DNA from 3 places in the Pseudomonas sp. MF06569 genome. Region 1 is predicted to be linked to each of the others. Evidence: predicted binding sites of a transcription regulator. Region 1 holds the regulator's gene; each other region holds the start of a gene.
The links. The regulator FliA, encoded in region 1, starts transcription of late flagellar genes. The targets are predictions, from matches to a motif close to CTAAAGTTTNNNNNNNNNNNGCCGNTAA.
Positions count from the first base shown of each region.

Region 1 (4,157 bases):
GCTGGCCAAGCTGGCGGCGCGTTATGTGCTCAAGTACGGCGCGCAGAACATTGCCCTGGTGAGCATGGACAGCTTTCGAATTGGCGCCCAGGAGCAACTCAAGACCCTGGGCCGGATTCTCAACGTACCGGTGACCCACGTGGCCCCCGGTCAGTCGTTGGGCCAGACCCTTGAGCCACTGGTGCGCAAGCGCGTGGTGCTGGTGGACACCGCCGGGCTGCAAGCCAGCGATCCGGCGTTGCGCCTGCAGCTGGAAAGCCTCGCGGGGCGAGGGATCAAGGCCAGAAATTATCTGGTACTGGCCACCACCAGCCAGAAACAGGTGCTGACGGCGGCGTACCTCAGTTACAAGCGTTGCGGGCTGGCCGGTTGCATCCTGACCAAACTGGATGAAACGGCAAGCCTGGGCGAAGTGTTGAGCCTGGCGATCAGCCACGGGTTGCCGGTGGCGTACCTCACCGATGGTCCAAGGATTCCGGATGACCTTCACCTGCCGCGCCGTCACCAGTTGGTGAGTCGCGCAGTGAGTGTGCAAATGCAGGAAGAACCCAGCGAAGAAGCCATGGCCGATATGTTCGCTGATATCTATCACAGCCCTCCCAAGCGGGTAGGCTGAGGTAGTCAAGATTACGTTGCAATGTACCTACATCTGATGGTCTGAAGGTTTTGTTCCAATGGGGAACGGGCAGCCAACGCATGTAGCCGCGTCTAAGTAAGACAAGGTAAAAAAAGATCATGGGCAGCATGCATCCCGTACAGGTGATCGCAGTGACCGGCGGCAAGGGTGGCGTCGGTAAAACTAACGTCTCAGTCAACTTGTCCATCGCATTGGCCGAGCTGGGCAGGCGCGTTCTGTTGATGGACGCGGACCTTGGACTGGCGAATGTCGATGTCCTGCTGGGCCTGACCCCCAAATTCACCCTGGCCGATGTGGTCGAGGGGCGTTGCGAGCTGCGCGATGTCTTGCTGCAAGGCCCTGGCGGGATTCGTATCGTGCCGGCGGCTTCAGGCACCCAGAGCATGGTGCAGCTGAGCCCGGCGCAACACGCCGGTCTGATCCAGGCCTTCAGCGACCTCGGCGACAATCTGGATGTGCTGGTGATCGACACCGCTGCCGGGATTGGCGAGTCGGTGGTCAGCTTTGTGCGCGCCGCCCAGGAAGTGCTGCTGGTGGTCTGCGACGAGCCGACATCGATCACCGATGCCTATGCGCTGATCAAGCTGCTCAATCGCGATTACGGCATGAACCGCTTTCGCGTATTGGCGAACATGGCCCAGAGCCCGCAGGAAGGGCGCAATCTGTTCGCCAAATTGACTAAAGTCACCGACCGTTTTCTCGATGTGGCCCTGCAATACGTGGGCGCCGTTCCGTATGACGAATGCGTGCGCAAGGCCGTACAAAAACAGCGGGCCGTCTACGAAGCGTTCCCGCGCTCCAAGTGCTCCCTGGCGTTTAAAGCCATCGCCCAGAAAGTCGACACCTGGCCGCTGCCCGCCAACCCCCGCGGGCATCTGGAGTTCTTTGTCGAGCGTCTGGTGCAGCAAGCAGGGGGGCGCTTTTAATGACCGCCAGTGGCTATCGCATGTACAGCAAGGCGTCCCGTGACAGCCAGTACGAGCTGATCGAGCGCTACGCCCCTTTGGTCAAGCGCATTGCCTATCACCTGTTGGCGCGCTTGCCGGCCAGCGTGCAGGTGGACGACCTGATCCAGGCCGGGATGATCGGGCTGCTCGAGGTGTCGGGCAAATACGACGCCACCAAGGGAGCGAGTTTTGAGACCTATGCCGGGATTCGCATTCGTGGCGCCATGCTCGATGAAGTGCGAAAAGGCGACTGGGCCCCGCGCTCTGTCCACCGCAATACGCGCATGGTCAGCGATGCAATTCGGGTAATTGAAGCAAAAACCGGTTGTGACGCTAAAGATCATGAAGTTGCGGCCGAACTCCAGTTAAGCCTTGATGATTATTACGCCATCTTGAATGACACCCTGGGCAGCCGTCTGTTCAGTTTCGACGACTTGTTGCAGGACGGCGAACACGAAGGGCTGCATGAGGATGGCGCAAGTGCTCACCCGGAGCCGTCCCGCGATCTGGAAGACGAACGCTTCCAGGGCGCGCTGGCCGATGCGATTGCCCATCTGCCCGAGCGTGAGCGGCTGGTGTTGGCGCTGTACTACGACGAGGAACTGAACCTCAAGGAAATCGGCGAAGTGCTGGGGGTCAGCGAGTCCCGTGTGAGCCAGCTGCACAGCCAGTGCGCAGCGCGGCTGCGTGCACGCCTGAGCCAGTGGCGAGCGCACTGACGGGAACACGCGTACTTATTGTGGGAGCGGGCTTGCTCGCGATGGGATCGACACGGTGAATCAGAAAAACCGCGCCGCCAGCATCGCGAGCAAGCCCGCTCCCACAGTCGATTCTGGCGGTGTTTGAAAACGAATTGATTGAATGGCGTGTCCCCAGACCGGGCGCGTTTAAGACTGCTTGGAGGTCGAATTGGACAAGAACATGAAAATCCTTATCGTTGATGATTTTTCAACGATGCGGCGGATCATTAAAAACCTGTTGCGTGACCTGGGGTTCACCAACACGGTCGAGGCGGACGACGGCATCACGGCGTTGCCGATCCTCAATCTGGGTCACATCGACTTTTTGGTGACCGACTGGAACATGCCGGGCATGACCGGTATCGAGTTGCTGCGCCACGTGCGCGCCGACGAAAAACTCAAGCACTTGCCGGTGCTGATGGTGACCGCCGAAGCCAAGCGCGAGCAGATCATCGAAGCCGCCCAGGCCGGTGTTAACGGCTATGTGGTCAAGCCGTTCACGGCTATCGCACTCAAAGACAAGATCGAGAAGATCTTTGATCGCATCGGTTGATCGGTTGCCTTGGGGGCGCTATGGAGCATAAAGAATCTACACAGGGCGATTTTGAGTCGACCCTGAAAAAACATGCTCACGAATTGGTCGAAAGCCTTGAAAGAGGCCAGTTTGGCGATGCAGTGCAGCTGATTCACGAACTCAACCAGACCCGTGATCGCGGGTTGTATCGCGAAGTCGGCAAACTGACCCGTGAACTGCACAGTGCAATTGTCAATTTCCATATTGATCCGAGCATGCCGCAAGCCGAAGAAGTGTCGCAGATCACGGATGCCACGGAACGCCTGGCTTATGTTGTGAAGCTCACGGAAGCGGCCGCCAATCGAACCATGGACCTGGTGGAAAACAGCACGCCGCTGGTCAACGGCCTGGGGCAGGAAGCCAAGGCCCTGAGTGCAGACTGGGGTCGCTTCATGCGCCGTGAAATCGGTGCCGAGGAGTTTCGCGAGCTGGCGCGTCGGGTTGACAGTTTTTTGACGCGTAGCGACGAGCAAAGTCAGGTCGTGTCCGCCAACCTCACCGACATCTTGCTGGCCCAGGATTTCCAGGACCTTACCGGTCAGGTCATCAAGCGGGTAACGCAACTGGTCACGGACGTTGAAAGCAATCTGCTCAAACTGGTGCTGATGGCCAGTCAGGTAGACCGCTTTGCCGGCATCGAACACGACCGTGATGCGTTGCGTGCTGAAAATAATTCGCAAAAAAACCAGGCCAAGGGTGAAGGTCCGCAGATTCATGCCGATACACGTAATGACGTCGTATCCGGTCAGGATGATGTAGACGATTTGCTGTCCAGTTTAGGTTTTTAGGACTCGATAGACGTGCGGGCGCTGTTGCCTGGCGTCGCGGGCCTTTCTCAAGGAGCACGTACATGAGCTTCGGCGCCGATGAAGAAATCCTTCAGGATTTCCTGGTTGAAGCCGGCGAAATTCTGGAGTTGCTGTCCGAGCAACTGGTCGAGCTGGAAAGCCGACCGGATGATGCGGACCTGCTCAATGCCATTTTTCGCGGTTTTCATACTGTCAAAGGGGGCGCCGGCTTCCTGCAGCTCCATGAATTGGTGGAGTGCTGTCACATCGCCGAGAACGTCTTCGACATCCTGCGCAAGGGTGAACGAGGCGTCGACGCGGAGTTGATGGACGTGGTGCTTGAGGCACTGGATGCGGTCAACGGCATGTTCAGCGAAGTACGCGAGCGCAGCCCGATCACCGCGGCGACCCCCGAGTTGCTGGCGGCGCTGGCGCGTCTGGCAGAACCTGCCACCGCTCACGTGGTTGCAG
Region 1 is NZ_JCBCUZ010000007.1:185,372-189,528, reverse strand. Features, by position in the region: gene flhF (flagellar biosynthesis GTPase FlhF) at 1-616, shown strand, start outside; gene fleN (flagellar synthesis regulator FleN) at 736-1,563, shown strand; gene fliA (RNA polymerase sigma factor FliA) at 1,563-2,303, shown strand; gene AC19YQ_RS10135 (chemotaxis response regulator CheY) at 2,506-2,877, shown strand; gene AC19YQ_RS10130 (protein phosphatase CheZ) at 2,898-3,686, shown strand; gene AC19YQ_RS10125 (chemotaxis protein CheA) at 3,749-4,157, shown strand, end outside.

Region 2 (4,157 bases), on a different contig from region 1:
CCCTGGATGAGATCGGTGAAGGCGCGTTTGTACTCGGTCACGGCATTGAGCTGCTGCTCGACCAGCACCAGGTCGTCGGGCGATACCAGCTGTTTGTGTGACTGCTCCAGCGCGTTGTCCAGTGCACTCAGTTGGCCGGTGACGCCGGCCAGTGTGTCTTCCCCCGGATGGCGGTCATATTCAAGGCGGGCAATGCGCAGGTCTTTGGTCAGCGAGATGATTTTCGAGATATTGGCCAGTTTGTCGCCCCGGTCGATCACCGACACCAGGCCATTCCAGCCCGCTGCGGCGATCAGCAGAGTCAGCACCAGTACCAGCCCGAAGCCCAGGCTGAGTTTGCGATTGACGCTTATATTGCCCAGCAGTAGAGCCAGCCGACGGTACATGGTGATACTCCTTCAAGGGGTATCAGGCCATCGGCGCCGGGGGCCGGAACTGAAGGGCAGTTGCCGTTAGTGTGATGAGAGTCGCACTGGCCGAGGGTCAGACCTTGAAGCGGGTGACCAGTGTTTGCAGGTGCGTTCCCAGCCTTGCAAGTTCCACGCTGGCGGCGGCGGTCTGCTCGCTGGCGGCGGCGGTTTGTTCCGACACGTCGCGCACGTTCAGCACACTGCGGTTGATCTCTTCGGCCACCGCGCTTTGCTGTTCGGCTGCTGTCGCGATCTGTTGGTTCATGCCCTGAATCGTCGATACGGTGCGGGTAATGGTGTCCAGGGACTCGCCCGCGCGGCGGGTCAGCTCAACGCTGCTGTCGGTCAGCAGGCGGCTGTTGTCCATGCTGCTGGACACTTGTTGAGTCCCGCTTTGCAGACCGATGATCAAGACTTCAATCTCTTCCGTGGACTTTTGCGTACGCTGCGCCAGGCTGCGCACTTCGTCGGCCACCACGGCAAAACCGCGCCCGGCTTCGCCCGCCCGAGCGGCTTCGATGGCGGCGTTGAGGGCCAGCAGGTTGGTTTGCTGGGACACGGCCTTGATCACGTCGAGCACGCTGCCGATTTTGTCGCTTTCCTGTTTCAGATGAGCCATCGCCTCGGTGGACAACACCACTTCAGCCGCCAGGCGCTCAATCTGTGTAATGACCTGGGCGACCACGGTATCGCCCTCACGGGCTTGCACGTCGGCGGACATTGCCGCCTCGGAGGCCTCTTCGGCATTGCGTGCAACTTCTTGAACCGTGGCCGTCATCTCATGCATGGCCGTGGCCACCTGATCGGTTTCGATTTTCTGGCTGTTGACCCCGGCGCTGGTTTGTTCGGTCACGGTGGACAGCTGTTGGGCCGCACTGGCGATCTGAGTGACGCCGTTGCCGATGCCGCCGACCAGCTCGCGCAGCCCGCCGCGCATGCCTTCGATGGCCTGTTGCAGTTGGCCCAGTTCGTCGCGACGGGTGGTCGGATGCTCCTGGCTGAGATCACCGGCCGCCACGGCTTTGACAATATTGAGGGTGTCGCGCAAGGGGGTAATGATCTGCCGGGTGATGATCCACGCCGCGATGACGCCCAGCAGCAGGGCCAGGCTCGCGCAGATCAGCAGCGCGGACTTGGCCTGGCGGGTATCGCTGTCGCGCTGGCTGAGTTGGGACGCCGACAGTTCATTGCTCAGATCCACCAGGGAATTGCCCAGCACTTGCAGTTGCGACAATTGCTTGTCGCTGTGTACCTGAGAGTCGCGAAACTCGATAAAGGCGGCCCGATAGTTTTTCAGTGCTGTGCTGGCCTGCGCGAACTGGGGGCTGTAGGCACTGGGCATGATGCTGCTCAGGCGTGCGAGTTCTGTCAGCGCCTGGTCGATGGCTTCGATCGCAGGTGTAGCCGCTTCAAGATCGCCCGTGTGGGTATAGCCGCGCACCTCGAACCGCGCTTGCAACAGCAACCGGCTGACCTGGTTGACGCTATTGAGCTCGGCCAGGTTGTCACCCTGCAGCACGTCTTTTTCAATGGCGGCGATACTGGCCAGAGCGGCTTCGGACGTTGCACCGAGCTTGCCCCGGCTGACCTCGCGGGCCTGGGTTGCCTCGTCGATAGCCGCGAAGATGGTTTTGTATTGCGACACGGCCTTGAGTTCCTGGTCGCTCAGGCTCAAGTCACTGGCCTGGACCATGCGCTCCTTGGCGGCGGCGAGGTTGGTACCGATCTCGTTGAGCAGGTCATTGACCAGATCGGGGCCGTTTTCGCCGTTGTCCTTGTCGTAGGTGACGCGGGCGATGCGCAGGTCCTTGATCAGCGTGATGACCTGGGAAATATTGGCCAGCTTGTCGCCGCGATCAATGACAGACATCAGCCCCTTCCAGCCGGTGACGGTGATCAGCAGTGTCAGCAGCAAGACGGTACCGAAGCCCAGGCTGAGTTTACGAGTGACACTGATATTGCCCAGGGTGGCAGATAACCAATGGTTCATGGACGAACTCCTTTTTTTGATCGATTGGTATCGATAACAGCCGTCCATGGCTTCTTGAATGATCTTGACGTGTTAATGCATCGGCTCGGTCGAGCAAAACTGAAGCAGGCAGATTATACAAAATGTATTTAAATCGGGCTGTCAGAACAACCGGGCGAGCAGGGCGGTGACGGCGGTTTCGACCCGCAGGATACGTGCCCCCAGTTGCACCGGTTGCAGGCCTGCCTTGGCCAGCAAGTCGATCTCGTAGGGAATCCAGCCACCTTCCGGGCCGATGGCCAGGGTCACGGCTTCATCCAGCCCGCGCGGGCAGGCCGGGTAATCTCCCGGATGGCCCACCAGGCCCAATGTGCCTTCGACCAGCGCCGGCAAACGGTCTTCGACAAACGGCTTGAAGCGTTTTTCGATAATGACTTCGGGCAAGACGCTGTCCCGCGATTGCTCCAACCCCAGGATCAATTGCTCACGAATGGCTTCGGGTTCCAGAAACGGTGTCTGCCAGAAGCTTTTTTCGACCCGATAACTGTTGACCAGAATGACCTTGGGCACGCCCATCGAGGCCACGGTTTGCAGTACCCGGCGCAGCATTTTCGGGCGCGGCAGGGCAAGCAATAAGGTCAGGGGCAGTTTGGCCGGTGGTGGTTGGTCAAGGCTGTGGATAACCAGTTCGGCTTCCCTGGCCTCAAGGCGCACCAGTTCGGCGCTGCCCATCAATCCGCCAATCTTGCCCACGCGCAGGCTGTCGCCGACAGCGGCCCGGTGAACTTCTTGCATATGAGTCAGGCGCCGGTCGCGCAGGATCACGCGGTCGGCGGCAATGAAATCAGCCTCTTCGAGGAGCAGCAGGTTCACGCTTGCGGTGCTGGCGGTTGGGCGTCGCTATCAGCCGAGGGTTCGTCCGGGTCTTCGCCGCGTTTGTTCTTGCTGATCAGGCTGCCAAACAGAATGCCGATTTCAAACAGCATCCACATCGGGATCGCCAGCAAGGTTTGCGAGAAGATGTCGGGCGGGGTCAGGATCATGCCGACCACGAAACAGCCGATGATCACGTACGGGCGGATCTTGCGCAGGTATTGCACGTCGACAATGCCGATCCATACCAGCAGCACCACGGCCACCGGGATTTCAAAGGCCACGCCAAAGGCAAAGAACAGGGTCATGACAAAATCAAGGTAGCTGCTGATATCGGTCATCATCGCGACGCCTTCCGGGGTGGCGGCGGCGAAGAACTTGAACACCAGCGGGAATACCAGGAAGTAGGCGAACGCCATGCCGGCGTAAAACAGGAAGATGCTGGACACCAGCAGGGGCACGGCGATGCGTTTTTCATGCTTGTACAGGCCGGGCGCAATAAAGCCCCAGATCTGATGCAGGATCACCGGAATGGCAATGAACAGCGAGACCATCATGGTCAGCTTGAGCGGCGTCAGGAACGGCGAGGCCACGTCGGTCGCGATCATCGTCGCACCCACCGGCAGGTATTCACGCAGCGGCGTGGAGACCAGGGTGTAGATCTGCTGGGTAAAGGCGAACAGCCCGGCAAAGATGATGAAAATCGCCGCGATGCAGCGCAACAGGCGGGTGCGCAGCTCGGTGAGATGCGAGACCAGCGGCATTGGCTGGTCGTGTTCTGGCTTATCGCTCATGCGCTTAAGGGGCTCGCGGTGGCAGAGTGGGGTCGTGTGGCGCTGCCGGTTGAGGCGCAGGGTCGGACGCGGTTTTGCTCAGGCTCACGGGCGCGGGGCTCGCAGGCTCGA
Region 2 is NZ_JCBCUZ010000041.1:8,981-13,137, reverse strand. Features, by position in the region: gene AC19YQ_RS23435 (methyl-accepting chemotaxis protein) at 1-386, opposite strand, end outside; gene AC19YQ_RS23430 (methyl-accepting chemotaxis protein) at 484-2,400, opposite strand; gene AC19YQ_RS23425 (16S rRNA (uracil(1498)-N(3))-methyltransferase) at 2,542-3,252, opposite strand; gene tatC (twin-arginine translocase subunit TatC) at 3,249-4,046, opposite strand; gene tatB (Sec-independent protein translocase protein TatB) at 4,051-4,157, opposite strand, start outside.
Region 2: the regulator FliA is predicted to act here: its motif matches at 2,478-2,505, upstream of AC19YQ_RS23430 (methyl-accepting chemotaxis protein).

Region 3 (4,157 bases), on a different contig from region 1:
AGCGGTGGAGTTCTCGGAAATGCTCTGCAGGTTGGCCACGGTGCTGGTGAAACGGTTTTGTACGGCACCCAGGGCGGAACGTTGGGTGTCGATCTGCTGGATCGCATCAGACAGGGCCTGGACGGTACGCTGGGAGTCAGCGGCGGTCAGGACGCTCAGGTCGGCAACGGTAGTTTCCACGGTGGTAGCCGAGGTTTTACCAGTGCCTTGCGCAGCAGTAGTGAGACCCAAAGCGGTCAAACCGGTACCAGCACTACCATCCTTAATAGTGATGTCTTTATTAGAGAACAACTTCAGCGTACCGTCATCATTCTTGCTGGCGGTGACGCCGGTGCTTGCACTGTTGATCGAGGAGACGATGGTGTCAGTGGTATCACCCTTCTTAAACTTAACCTCAACACCATTCAACTCAATCGATGTATCAGCTGTCAATTTAGCCTGAGAAGTGCCTGCCGACAGCCCCAACTGAGCCAACGAACCACCTTTACTATTAGCCAACTTAACATCGCTGCCATCTTTGGAGGTCAGCTCAATACGTCCTTCATCATTAATCGTGGCAGACTTGATACCATCAGCCTTCGAAATTTTATTCAACACCTGCTCAACGGTATCCGTAGCAGCCCAAGCAATCGACTTTCCATTGACCGAGATACCACCCTCGGCGCCAATCGCAGAGTTTCTTGCTAGCGGTGCACTTGTTGTAGCGGATGTCGTTTGCGGAGATGAAAGAGCGGTTAGACCAGCTTTACCTGCGTCCGCGCCTCCCACGACAATGGTATTGTCCGAAGTCAGCTTCATTTGACCCGCTGTGTCATCCCACTTTGCAGTCACACTTGAGTCTGCAGTTTTGATGGCAGCGGCAAGTTTTTCCCCACTCATTGCAGCGGTTATATCAACGCTTTTACCGTTGATTGTAATTTTATCTGTAGCTGCAAGCACTGAAACGTTAGCGTCCTTGAGACTTTCGGCTACCGAGCCTACGGTTATAGCCTTAGCTTCAATGGGGGCTGCCGTGGAAACACCTGCTTTAACAGCACCATTACCACCAAAGGTAATATCTGATGCGGACGTAAACGTTATTTTGCTCGTAGTCTTATCAAAGCTGGCAGTAACAGATGAATCTGCAGCGTTAATCGCCGTAGCCAGCTCCCCACCACTCATACCTACAGTCAGAGCAACGCCCTTACCGTTTACAGTCATGGTTTCACCAGCAGCAATAGCAGTAACCGCGTTACCAGTAACAGAGGCGAGAGTGGTGGTAGTGGTGGTAGTGGCGGTGCCTGCCAACACTGAGCCTACAGCGGTTGCTGACAAACTTTGCATCTTGGCACCAGCTACAGATGCTTCGCTGTAAGAACCCTTCAAAGCAGTAGCACTAATATCGCTCATACCAAACGAAATGGTCTGGTTGGCATCAGCACCCACCTGGAACGCCTGGTTCTGGAACGAACCGTCCAGGATGTTACGACCACCGTAGGTAGTGGTTTGTGCGATACGGGTCAGTTCACCGGTTTTCGCAGTAAATTCTTGTTGCAGGGACGCACGGTCGGCGTCGCTTTTATCACCGTTCGCGGACTGCAGGGCCAGTTCACGCAAACGTTGCAGAATGTTGGTCGACTCTTGCATCGCGCCTTCAGCGGTCTGCGCGATCGAGGTACCGTTGTTGGCGTTGGCGATGGCAACGGTCATGCCTTTGGTCTGAGAGGTCAGACGGTTGGCCATCTGCATGCCAGCAGCATCGTCTTTGGCGCTGTTGATTTTCAGGCCGGAAGACAGACGAGTCATCGAGGTGCTCAGTGCATCGCCGGCTTTGTTCAGGTTCTTCTGAACGGTCTGGGACGTGATGTTAGTGTTTACTGATAAAGCCATGACGAAATCCTCATTGGATGAATACTGCGGCTTCCGGCCCTGGCAACCGCCGGGTGTGGCCTAGAGAACCTTCGTAATAGTTATCGTCGTCAAAGCGGGTTGCTTGAGGGGTTTTTTGAATTTTTTTACTGGCAGGAGGCCATCCCTTGTATTTCAGGGGGTTAGCGAGGGATGACCTGCCAAGCATCCCTTGATGTGGGAGCGGGCTTGCTCGCGATTCGGGCGGCGCGGTACTTCAGGGAAACCGGGTTGATGCCATCGCGAGCAAGCCCGCTCCCACAAATGGCATCACCCCCCTGTCAGAACGCAAAACGCCCGTGGCTTTTTGGGCCACGGGCGTTTTGTGTGTCGGCTTGAAGCTTATGGGCGATAGATGATCGCCGAGCCCCACGACAGGCCCACGCCAAAACCGCTCAGCGCTACGCGCTTCCAGCTGGCTTCCATGACGTGTTTTTCCAGCAGCAGAGGAATGCTCGACGACACGGTGTTGCCCGTCTCGACCATGTCCTTGATGAACTTCTCCGGCTCGCCTTCAAAACGGCGGGCCACGGCGTCGACAATGGCCGCACTGCCCTGGTGGATGCAGAAGGCGTCGATGTCCTTGGAGGTCAGTTCGGACTCTTCCAGCAGTTCGTTCAGGTGCGCAGGCACTTTGAGCAGCGCGAAGTTGAAGACCTGGCGGCCGTTCATGAAGAACACGCCATCGCTGACTTTCAGGTGCGGAGCGCCGGAACCGTCGGTGCCGAACTTGGCCTTGCCCAGCTGCCAGGGAGCGTCTTCGCCCATCCAGGTGGCGGTGGCCGCGTCGCCGAAGAGCATGGTGGTGTTGCGGTCTTCAGGGTCGACGATTTTCGAATACGGGTCTGCGGTGATCAGCAGGCCGTTTTTCAGGCCCGTGGCTTCCATAAAACCTTTCATCGCGTAGATGCCGTAGACATAGCCCGAGCACCCCAGGGAAATGTCAAAGGCAGCCACGTGGGTCGGCAGACCAAGTTTGTCCTGAACGATGGCGGCCGTGTGCGGCAGGCCTTCGGCGTCGCCGTTCTGGGTGACGACGATCAGCGCGTCGATGGATTCGCGCTTGAGCTGCGGATTGTTGGCGAACAGCGCGTTGACCGCTTCGACACACAGGTCCGAGGTTTCCTGGTCGGCGTCTTTGCGCGGAAGAAAGGCCGAACCGATCTTGCCCAGAATGAATTCTTCGTCCTTGGAGAACTTCGCGCCTTGCGCGTAGTTGTCTACACCGCTTGCTGGCACGTAACTGGCGATGCTTTTAATGCCAATCATTGTGGCTTCCCAATACTGAATAGCTGGAGATCACCCGCTCGCACAATCGAGGGGCGCTGACAATAAAAGGGCTTTATCGCGCAGGAATGCGGCGAATGTGGGTGCATAAAAATAGACAAAACAGCCTGAAAAAGGCCCGGCACCCGCCCGTACGTTTCACACGATACAGTGAAGATGCCCGTTATGACTCATAGGTCACGCTATTTTGTGTGGTTTTATACAAAAGGTTTCAGGCAAGACGCAGATTGTGTGGGAGCGGGCTTGCTCGCGATACAGGCGACGCGATGCGCCTGTATCACCGCGTTGATGCCTTCGCGAGCAAGCCCGCTCCTAGACAGAAGCGTCAGCGCTGCTGTTTAAAGCTGGTTAAACAGGCTCAGCTGGGAGATTTTGACGAACGCCAGTTGCGAGGCTTCGAGCATGGCTTTCTGGAATGCCAGTTCGATGGATGCCCCCGCCATGTCGGTGTTGCCAATGGCCGCTGTGGTGGAGTCGTTGGCCAGGCCCAGGCTGATGTTTTCGTCAGCCTGGATGTCCACCGTCTTCAAGCGCGCACCAATCGAACCGCGGGCGCTGTCGACGCCGGCACTGGCGTTTTTCAGGTTGCCGATAGCGGAGTTGATCGCGTCCTTTTGCGTTTGCTGGGCCAGCGGGTCTTTGTCGCTCGGGATCACCAGCGCCTTGCGCAGCTGGCTGATGGTGTCCAGGGCACTTTGGCTCTGGTGGTTGTTGCGGTTGATCGCAAACTGGTCGCCCGCTTGCGCCGTACCGGTAAAGTCGAACTTGATCCCCAGCGCACCGTCGGTCACGTTGCCCTGGGCAATCGACTTGCTATCGGCCGTCAGCGGCTGGGCATAGACCTCATACTCCGTGGCGCTGGTGAATTTGATCACCGCGCCATTGCTCGGAAAGCTATCGCCGTAGACCCCGGGGTCGGTCACGGTCGCGTTGGTGATCTGTGCGGTCGAGCCGTTGCCCGGCGTGCGCGAGGTGTTGAACGA
Region 3 is NZ_JCBCUZ010000037.1:1,628-5,784, reverse strand. Features, by position in the region: gene AC19YQ_RS22745 (flagellin N-terminal helical domain-containing protein) at 1-1,869, opposite strand, end outside; gene AC19YQ_RS22740 (ketoacyl-ACP synthase III) at 2,230-3,156, opposite strand; gene AC19YQ_RS22735 (flagellar hook-associated protein 3) at 3,513-4,157, opposite strand, start outside.
Region 3: the regulator FliA is predicted to act here: its motif matches at 1,950-1,977, upstream of AC19YQ_RS22745 (flagellin N-terminal helical domain-containing protein).